DNA from 3 places in the Lentzea sp. NPDC055074 genome. Region 3 is predicted to be linked to each of the others. Evidence: riboswitches for the same ligand, from Rfam matches in the RefSeq annotation. Region 3 holds a riboswitch; each other region holds the start of a gene.
What was found. Region 3 has a riboswitch for cobalamin ahead of ACWF7A_RS35635 (prenyltransferase/squalene oxidase repeat-containing protein). Riboswitches for the same ligand answer to the same signal wherever they lie in the genome.

Region 1 (3,244 bases), on a different contig from region 3:
CGAACTCCGCGTCGTGCGGCCGGTCGTCGAGCCCCAGGTCGTGGTCGAGCTTCGCGGCCTTGATCAGCGTCCAGATCTGCGCGCGGATCGCCGGCACCTTGGCCGGGTCCATCGCGGAGATGTTCCCGTACTCGTCGAGCAACTGCTCCAGGCGCGCGATGTCGCCGTAGCTGTCGGCGCGGGCCATCGGCGGCACGAGGTGGTCGACCAGCGTGGCGTGCGCACGCCGCTTCGCCTGCGTGCCCTCACCGGGGTCGTTGACGAGGAACGGGTAGATCAGCGGCAGGTCGCCGAGCGCCGCGTCCGTGCCGCAGGACGCCGACATGCCGACGGTCTTGCCGGGCAACCACTCCAGGTTGCCGTGCTTGCCGACGTGCACCACCGCGTCCGCGCCGAAGTTCGACTCGACCCACCGGTACGCCGCGAGGTAGTGGTGCGACGGCGGCAGGTCCGGGTCGTGGTAGATCGCGATCGGGTTCTCGCCGAACCCGCGCGGCGGCTGCACGATCACCGCCACGTTGCCGGACCTCAGCGCGGCCAGCACGATCTCGCCGTCCTTCGACTTCGAGTGGTCGACGAAGAGCGTGCCGGGAGCCTCGCCCCAGTGCTCCTGCATCGACTCGCGGAAGTCGTCGGGCAGCGTCTCGTAGAACTCGCGGTAGTCGGCCGCGGCGATGCGGATCGGGTTGCTCTCGAACTGCTCCTGCGTGAGCCAGTCCGCGTCCTGGCCGCCGGCGGCGATCAGCGCGTGGATCAGCTTGTCGCCGTCGAGCTCGTCGACGCCCGGCAGCTCGTCGCCGATGTCGTACCCGTGCTCGCGCATGGCCTTCAGCAGCCGGACGGTCGACGCGGGCGTGTCGAGCCCGACCGCGTTGCCGATGCGCGAGTGCTTGGTCGGGTACGCCGACAGCATGACGACGACCTTGCGCTCGCCGACCGGGATGTGGCGCAACCGGCCGTGCCGCACGGCGATGCCCGCGACGCGCAGCGCCCGTTCCGGGTCGGCGACGTAGATCGTGAGACCGTCGGAGTCGATCTCCTTGAAGGAGAACGGGACCGTGATGATCCGGCCGTCGAACTCGGGGATCGCGACCTGCGTCGCGGTGTCCAAAGGAGACAGTCCGTCGTCGTTCTCGTCCCACGTCGCACGGCTCGACGTGAGGCACAACCCCTGCAGGATCGGCACGTCGAGGGCGGCCAGCGCACCGACGTCCCACGCGTCGTCGTCGCCACCGGCGGACGCCTTCGCGGGGTTCGTGCCACCGGCCGCGAGCACCGTCACGACGAGCGCGTCGGCCTGCCGCAGCGTGTCGAGCAGCTCGGGTTCGGCGGTGCGCAGCGAGGAGCAGAAGACGGGCAGGGCCTTGCCACCCTTGGCCTCGATCGCATCGCACAGCGCGTGGATGAACGCGGTGTTCCCGGCGACGTGGTGGGCGCGGTAGTAGAGCACCGCGACCGTCGGACCTTCGGCCTGCGAGGCCTCGCGCTCCAGCACACCCCAGGTGGGGGTGGCGGTGGGGGCCTCGAAGCCGTGGCCGGTCAGCAGCACGGTGTCGGAGAGGAACTTGTGCAGCTCGGTGAGGTTCGCCGGACCGCCGTGCGCGAGGTAGAGGTGCGCCTCGGCGCACACGCCACCGGCCACCGTCGACAGCTCCATCAGCGCCGCGTCGGGCTGCATCTCACCGCCGAGCACCACCACGGGCAGCCCACAGGCCAGCAGCCAGTCGAGGCCCTCCTCCCACATCCGGCGGCCGCCGAGGATGCGCACGAGGACCAGGTCCACGCCCTCGACGAGCGCGGGCAGGTCGTCGGTCGTGAGTCGCGCGGGGTTGCCGAGCCGGTACTCGGCACCGCTCGCGCGCGCCGACAGCAGGTCGGTGTCGGAGGTCGACAGCAGAAGGATCACGCAGGCTCCATCCCTCGTGGGGTCCGCGCCCCAGGTTGCGGGTGACTGGCGAAGCAGAGTTCCTGACTCCCAGCGGTTGTCCGCTGGTCACAGTGGCGGGACCGCGCCGGATTCACACCGGCTTCCTCCTGCGCTTCGTCGTTCGGGCTCACCCTAACCGGCGGGTTACAGTCCGACCTATGCGTAGTCACCCGGACGCCTGCCCCGGCGCCGTCGAGCTGCACCAGGCGGCGGACGGCGGGCTGGCGCGCATCCGGGTGCCTGGCGGCACTCTTTCCGCTGCTCAGTGGGACGTCGTGCGCTCCGCGGCCGCGGAGCTCGGGAACGGTTCAGTGGAACTGACCTCGCGGGCGAACCTCCAGATCAGGGGCCTCGCGGACGGTGTCGAACTGGGCGCGCGGCTGTCTGCGGCGGGCCTGCTGCCGTCGGCCTCGCACGAGCGGATCCGCAACATCATCGCGGCGCCTCTGGAGAACGACCAGGCGCTGGTCGACGAGATCGATGCAGTGCTGTGCGCGGACCCGGAGCTGGCGTCGCTGCCGGGCCGGTTCCTGCTGACGGTGGGGCACGCGGTGAGCGGGCTGGGTGGCGACTTCGGCCTGGTCAGAGCCGATGCGGCGACGTGGGCCCTCCTCCTCGCGGGAACGGACACGGGCGTCCGCGTCACCGACCCCGCCGACGCCGTGGTGACCGCCGCCCGCCTCTTCCAGCGGCTGCGCGGAGCGGCCTGGCGCCTGTCCGAAGTGGACGACGGTGTGCGAAAGATCACCGCGCACTTCGGCACCTCCGACGGCCCGCGCGTCACCCCCGCTGTGACTCCTGTCGCACCTTCACCGTTGACCCCAGGGGTTCCACTGGGCCGGCTCGACGCCGGCCAGCTACCCGGCGTGGCCCTGCGCCTGACCCCGTGGCGCAGTCTCGTCGTGCCCGCCGGCACCGACACGTCCGGTCTCATCACCGACTCGGACTCCCCCTGGCACGGCGTCAGCGCCTGCACCGGCCGTCCCGGCTGCGCGAAGTCGCTCTCCGACGTGCGCGCCGACGCCCGTGCCTGGCTCGGAACCCCGCACCGCCGTCCGGTCCACTGGTCGGGATGCGCCCGCCGCTGCGGCCGGCCCGCGGGCGAAGTGATCGAGTTCGTCGCGACCGGCGACGGCTACGAGGAGATCCGTTGACGCAGTACATCAAGGACGGGGCGGAGATCTACCGCCAGTCCTTCGCCACCATCCGCGCGGAGTCGGACCTCACCGGGTTCCCCGCCGATGTCGCCCAGGTCGTCGTCCGCATGATCCACGCGTGCGGCATGACCGACCTTCCCCGCGACGTCGCGTTCTCCGC
Region 2 (3,244 bases), on a different contig from region 3:
ACCTTGTTCGCCTCCTTGCGCGACACCATCGCCCGCACGGCCGCCCAGTCCGGGTTGGCCAGCGGCGCGACGGTCGGCGACTCCAGGCCCGGAGTCAGCGCGATCGCGGCGTCGAGGAGCGTCCGCGGGCAGTCGTAGTCGAGCATCAGGTACTGCTGCGCGAACACGACGCCCTGCAAGCGGGCGGTGAGCTGCTTCTTCGCGGCCGTGACCTCCGAGCCGTTGCGGTGGATGAGGACCGCCTCCGACTCGCAGATCGGCTCGCCGAACGGCACCAGGTCGTGCTGGCGCAGGGTGCGGCCGGAGCCCACCACGTCGGCGATCAGGTCGGCCACGCCGAGCTGGATCGAGATCTCCACGGCACCGTCGAGACGGATCACCTTGGCGGTGATGCCACGGGCCTTGAGGTCACGCCCCACGAGCCTCGGGTACGCGGTCGCGAGGCGCTTGCCTTCGAGGTCGGAGACCTTCCAGTCGGTGCCGCGAGGCCCCGCGTAACGGAAGGTCGACCCCCCGAAGCCCAGTGCCAGCAGCTCCTCGACGGAGTTGCCGTTGTCGTCGGCGCCCGAGTCGGCGGCCAGGTCACGGCCGGTGATGCCGAGGTCCAGGTCGCCGGACGCCACGTAGATCGCGATGTCCTTGGGACGCAGGAAGAAGAACTCGACCTCGTTGTTGTTGTCGAGCACGGTCAGGTCGCGCGGCTCGTGCCGCTGCCGGTAGCCCGCTTCGGTGAGCATGGCGGAGGCGCGTTCAGCGAGCGCACCCTTGTTCGGGACTGCTACGCGCAGCATGTGAAAGTCTTCCGTCAGAGGTACTTGTAGACGTCTTCGAGGGTGAGCCCACGGCCCAGCATGAGCACCTGGAGGCGGTAGAGCAGCTGCGAGATCTCCTCGGAGAGCTTCTCGTCGGACTCGTACTCGGCGGCGATCCAGACCTCGCCCGCCTCCTCCAGGACCTTCTTGCCCTGCGCATGGACCCCGGCCTCGAGCGCAGCGACGGTGCCGGAACCCTCCGGCTTGGTGGCGGCTCGTTCGGTCAGTTCAGCGAACAGGGAATCGAAGGTCTTCACGGCACGACATCCTCCCATCCCGCTGACCCCCGTCCACACCGCGGTCGCATCTGTCCCAGGCCGTGGACGTGATCTGTCCTGCATGGACACCCGGTAGCGTGAACTTCTGTGTCTGAGTTCGCCGAGGTGCTCGAAGCACTGCGCCGCGTGCGCGGGATCAACCCGTTCTTCGCTCTCGACGTGGGCCGTCCGGACGAGTCCTGGCTGCCGGGAACAGCGCTTCTCGAAGGACCCGCTCTCAAGAACACGATCGACGCCATCGCGATTCGGTACAAAGCGGAAGAACCACGCGTCGCCGCCAGCCTGTTCTTCCTCAGTTACACGGCCCGGTTGCTCAGCCCTCTCACGGCCGCGAACATCCCGATCGACGTGCGGCCGGAGAACCTGTGGTGGCGGCACCACGTCACGGACGGCCTGAGCGTCCGCATAGACCAGCCACGCCTCGGCCCGCCCGCCGCCGAGGCCCTCGCGCCCGTGGTGGAGGCGGTCCACGCGCAGGTCCCGGTGGCGCGCGGGCTGCTCTGGGGCAACGCGATGTCGAACGTCGCGGGCGCGCTCAAAATGGTTGTGCGCGCACGCATGCTCACCGCCGAGGAAGCGGAAGAACGCGGCGAACGGCTCATGAGCGCACCGCCGTTCGAACAGGCGGGAGAATTCCTGACTTTTCCCGGCGAGGTCACGTTCCGGCGTCGGTCGTGTTGTCTCTATTACCGCGTCGCCGCAGGTGGGAAGTGCGGTGACTGCCCACTCGTGAAGTGAGGAACGCAACAACTCTTATGGCCGGTTGTGCTTAACGTGCCGCTCAACTTACGGTGCACCCGCCGCAGTGACGGGAAGCCGGTGAGAATCCGGCGCGGTCCTCGCCACTGTGACCGGGAAGCGATCCCCGCCGAGCACGTCACTGGTCCCCGCCGGGACTGGGAAGACGCGGGGGCAGCGTTGATCCGGGAGTCAGGAGACCGGCTGCGGCGCCGCAAGGAGAGTTGACCTTCCACGAGGTATGGAGGAGCCCGTCATGACGAGCCCCGCAGCAAGCCTGTCCGCCGTCCGCGTGCCCAAATGGGCCTTCGCCGTCTCTGTGCTCGGCCTGATCGTCACGTACCTGGTCCTGCAGGAGAACGGTCTCGCGCTCGGCGCGGGTTCCGAGTTGCTGCACGAGTTCTTCCACGACGGCCGTCACGCCCTCGGCGTCCCCTGCCACTGATCCCATTCCCCCGATCAAGCAGATGACGACGTACAAGTCCCTTGCGCTGCGCGGAGTCGCGGCCGGCGGTATCGCCGGTGTCGCCTCCGCGCTGGTGCAGCTCCTGGTGACCGAGATCCCGATCCGCGCCGCGCTCGCGGTCGAGGAGGCTCGCGCACCCGCCGGTGAGGAAACCGGCCATTCGCACGGTGGCGAGGACGAGCTCGTCAGCCGCGGCGCCCAGGTCGTGGGCGGCATGCTCGGCGTGGTGATCGTCGGCATCGCCGTGGGCCTGGTGTTCGCCACCGCCTACGCGCTGTCGAAGCGCTGGTTCGCCGGCAGCACGCCGTTCAGCCGCAGCTTCACGTTCGGTGCCGCGGTGTTCGGTGCCGTGGCGCTGCTGCCGTGGCTCAAGTACCCGGCCAACCCGCCCGCCGTGGGCGACCCGGAGACGGTGAACTACCGGACCGCGCTCTACCTCGGTGTGGTGGTGGCCGGCCTGGTGATCGTGTGGGCCGCCAGCTGGCTCGCCGAGCAGCTGCGCGCCCAGTCTCAGCCGGTGCGGACGACGGTCGTGCTCCTCGCGGTGGCCGCGGCCTCCGCGGTGGTGCTGCTGGCGTTCCCCGCGCCGCCGGACACGATCCCCGCGGACATGCCGGTGAACGTGCTGTGGCAGTTCCGCCTCAGCTCGCTCGCCCAGCTCGCCACGCTCTACGTCGGCCTCGGCGTGGTGTTCGGCCTGCTGGTCGACCCGGCCACGCGCAGGGTCAAGGCCTCCGAGAAGGCCGCAGTCGCGTGATGGTGCGGGGTGGCCGCGAGGCCACCCCGCACACCCAACCGCGGGAACGCATCCACAACGGGTTGCGCGTCAACGCATCCCGCACCTTCGACCAGATCACGGCCGCTCCCGGGGCAACTGGTCTCTGGCGTCCCGCCGGCGCCGAGAACCTGATCCCGGCGCGGTAAACCCCGTTGTCCCCGGAGGATTCCCA
Region 3 (3,244 bases):
CCGTGATCCCCTTGGCGTCGAGGTGGCGCAGATCCGTGAAGCTGAGTCCCTCCACCGCCTTCCGGGTCTCCACGTCGTCGGTCAGCTGCCCGTCGCGGGCGAACGACAGCCTCGTCACCCGGTTGGCGTTCCAGTGGTAGCTGGCCGCCTTCCCGTTGCGGGACAGGCGTTGCAGGACCGCGGCACGGCTGCCCTGGTAGTCGTTGACCTCGACGACGAGCACTCCGCCGCCGACGTCGACGGCGACCGCGTCCTGCTCGAACTCGCCGGCCACGTCGCTGATGGTGGCGTTCGTGACGACCGTGACCGTCGCCGAAGGCCCTAGGTCCTCCTCCAGCCACTGGTACGGCTGCTCGGGACGGGAGATCGGCGACGGCGCCTCCTCCCCGCGCAGCAGGTGCCCGACGCGGTCGGTCGCCCTGTGCACCACCGGATCCGTCGCGGGCGCGGGCCACAGCGTCAGGTCGTAGCGCTCCTCGCCCTCGTCCCGCCCGGTCGCGCAGACGCGGACCCGGAACTCACCGGACCACGGAGCGGTGCTGCCGTGGCCGAACCGCGCCGCCCCGGTCACCGCGAGATAGCTGATCTCGGACACCTCGTCCCACTGCTCCAGGTCGGGCAGGCGCGGTTCGTCCAGCACGACGCGGACGGACACGGGCACCTTGCCGGCCTCGACGCCCGTGCGCACCGCGAACCCGGTGTCGATCGCGGCGACGAGACCCGTCGCCGAGAAGTCCGGTTCCGTCAGGCTCGGTTCCTCCACCACCACGAACTGGTGGCCGGACACCATCGCCTCCGTCTCCCAGGACGTGGGCTGGAACTCGCGGCGCCGCTTCTCCTGCATCGCCCGCTCGTACGCGGGCGGCATGGGCAGACCCGGCAGGATCTCGGCGCACGTGCCGATCGCGATGCCGATGGCCGCCGCCGGGTTCGTCGCCGCCGGGGTGCCGATCGTGTTCAGGACCGCCCTCGACACCACGACGGCGACGGCGAGGTGCGAGGCCCCGCGTTTGACGGCGATGGCGTGCTCGTCACCCTTGACGTCGCTGATGTCCGGCAGCAGCGCGCGCACCTGCTCGAGGATCAGGTCGCTCGCGCCGGGGTGGGCGCCGTCGACGAACGCCATCGGCAGCGCCATCGCGCTCCGCTCGCTCATCGACATGAAGCCGAACGTGGCGTTCGGCGGCGGTGGCACCAGTCCGGAGATCATGTCGGCCGGCGCGGTCAGGCCGAGACCGGCGACCGCCCGCTCCAGCGCGCCGAGCAGCCGTTCCGCCGAGAGGGCCGAGAACTCGCGCAACGCCTGCTGGGCCGCGGAGCCGCCGCGGTGCCGGTCGCGCCTGCGCTGCGCGGTGTGCGTGCCCAGCGTCGCCGCCGGTTCGTCCGGGATCAGCGCCTCGATCGTCGGCGCGACATCCTCGACCTGCTTCGTGAAATCCCCCATCCCGCCGATTCTGCCGGTGAATGGCCCAGCTCACAGCCATTTGACTCAACTAGATCCCTCCCGCACGATCGTTGACTGACAACAGCATCCGCATGCCGCGGGGGAAGCCGGTGGAACTCCGGCACTGACCCGCAACGGTGATAGTCCGACTGCCCGTGGCGTGCGGTAGCTCCACCGACCCGTCGAGGACCGCGGGCATGGGAGGCGTAGTGATCAGGAGATCCGCGTTGGTGGCCTTGGTGGCCACCGCGCTGGTGGTGACACCGCAGGCACAGGCGGCGCAGGCCGCCCCGTCCGCGGGGACGTGGCTGGTCAGCCAGTTCGAGGGCGGTGACCACCTGCTCCAGGGTCCCGGCCTCGTCGACGCCGGGCTGACCGCGGACGGCGTCTACGCGCTGGCGGCGGCGGGTGTCGGCAGGTCGGCGGCGGTCAAGGCCGCGGCCTGGCTCGCCCAGCCCGAGCAGCTGAACTTCCTGATCGGGGAAGGGGACGAGTCGTACGTCGGCGGCCTGGTGAAGCTCGCGCTGGTCGCGCAGACGCTCGGCACCGACCCGCGCGCGTTCGGCGGCGTCGACCTGCTGGAGCGGCTCGCGCCGTTGCAGCAGGAGTCGGGGCGCTATCTCGACGCGACCGGTCCCGGCTTCGACCAGACCAACGCGTTCACGCAGGCGTTGGCGATCATCGTGCTGAAGCGTGCCGCACTGCCGTCCGACAAGGCGGTGGCGTACCAGGTCTCCACGCAGTGCCCGGACGGCGGTTTCCCGATCGCGTTCGAGCAGGCGTCGTGCAAGTCCGATGTGGACGGTACGGCGATGGTGCTGCAGGCGCTGCTGGCGGTGGGGGAGAAGACCGCGTCGCCCAAGGCTTTGACGTGGCTCGCCGCGCAGCAGAAGGCGGACGGTGGTTTCCCGTCCGCGACGGCCGGGGCCAATGCCAACAGCACCGGCCTCGCCGTCGGCGCGCTCGTCGAGGGAGGCCTCGTCCCGGCCGCGGACAAGGCCGTGGAGTACCTGAAGTCGTTGCAGGTCGGCTGTGCCGGACCGGAGGCGCAACGCGGTGCGGTCGCCTACGACAGCGCGGGTTTCGAGCCGTACCCGGCGATCCGCGCCACCACGCAGGCGATGCTCGGCCTGGCTCGCGTGAGCCTCGCGGAGGTGACGGCGTCGGCCGCTGTTCCCGGCGTGCCCGCGATCGACTGCACCACCACGCCACCGGTCACCTCGACTCCCGAACCGACCGTGCCGACCGCGCCCGCCCCGGCAGGGCCCGAGGCCCCGGCCGACCCGCCGCTCGCCGTCACCGGACCGGACCAGGTCGTGCCGCTGAGCCTGTTCGGATCGTTCGCGGTGCTCGCCGGTGCCGTCCTGCTGTTCGTCTCCCGTCGTCGGAAGGTTGGTGCGTGATGCGCCGCGTGCTTGCTGTTCTCGCCCTCGTCGCGAGCTCGTTCGTCGTCACGTCCCCCGCCTCCGCCGTGCCCTGTGCGGGCGTGAAGGTCGTCGTGGACTTCGCCGCACTGGGTGGCGGCGTCCAGACCGGCTGCACCTCGATCGACCCGGCCACCGGAATCCAAGCGCTGAACAACGCGGGTTTCGCGACCACGTTCGTGCCGCGCCAGACCGGCTTCGTCTGCACGATCAAGGGCCTGCCGAACCCGTGCAGGGTGCCCACGACCAGCGCGTACTGGTCCTACTGGCACGCCACCCCCGGCGGCACCTGGGCCTACAGCACCTCCGGTGCGCTCGGCTACGACCCGGCACCCGGCACCGTCGAGGGCTGGGCGTTCGGCGCGGGCGTGGCCCC

Region 1: linked by a shared signal. The riboswitch ahead of cobN (cobaltochelatase subunit CobN) and the one ahead of ACWF7A_RS35635 (prenyltransferase/squalene oxidase repeat-containing protein) in region 3 are both predicted to bind cobalamin.
Region 2: linked by a shared signal. The riboswitch ahead of ACWF7A_RS15600 (CbtB domain-containing protein) and the one ahead of ACWF7A_RS35635 (prenyltransferase/squalene oxidase repeat-containing protein) in region 3 are both predicted to bind cobalamin.

The regions. Positions count from the first base shown of each region.
Region 1 is NZ_JBSGUQ010000020.1:11,863-15,106, forward strand. Features, by position in the region: gene cobN (cobaltochelatase subunit CobN) at 1-1,906, opposite strand, end outside; cobalamin riboswitch at 1,942-2,077, opposite strand; gene ACWF7A_RS34695 (hypothetical protein) at 2,086-3,081, shown strand; gene ACWF7A_RS34700 (precorrin-8X methylmutase) at 3,078-3,244, shown strand, end outside.
Region 2 is NZ_JBSGUQ010000005.1:489,297-492,540, reverse strand. Features, by position in the region: gene hisG (ATP phosphoribosyltransferase) at 1-791, opposite strand, end outside; gene ACWF7A_RS15610 (phosphoribosyl-ATP diphosphatase) at 806-1,069, opposite strand; gene ACWF7A_RS15605 ((2Fe-2S)-binding protein) at 1,178-1,828, shown strand; cobalamin riboswitch at 1,877-2,051, shown strand; gene ACWF7A_RS15600 (CbtB domain-containing protein) at 2,085-2,273, shown strand; gene ACWF7A_RS15595 (CbtA family protein) at 2,296-3,051, shown strand.
Region 3 is NZ_JBSGUQ010000021.1:21,216-24,459, reverse strand. Features, by position in the region: gene ACWF7A_RS35640 (DUF6461 domain-containing protein) at 1-1,444, opposite strand, end outside; adenosylcobalamin-variant (AdoCbl-variant) riboswitch at 1,536-1,607, shown strand; gene ACWF7A_RS35635 (prenyltransferase/squalene oxidase repeat-containing protein) at 1,642-2,847, shown strand; gene ACWF7A_RS35630 (hypothetical protein) at 2,847-3,244, shown strand, end outside.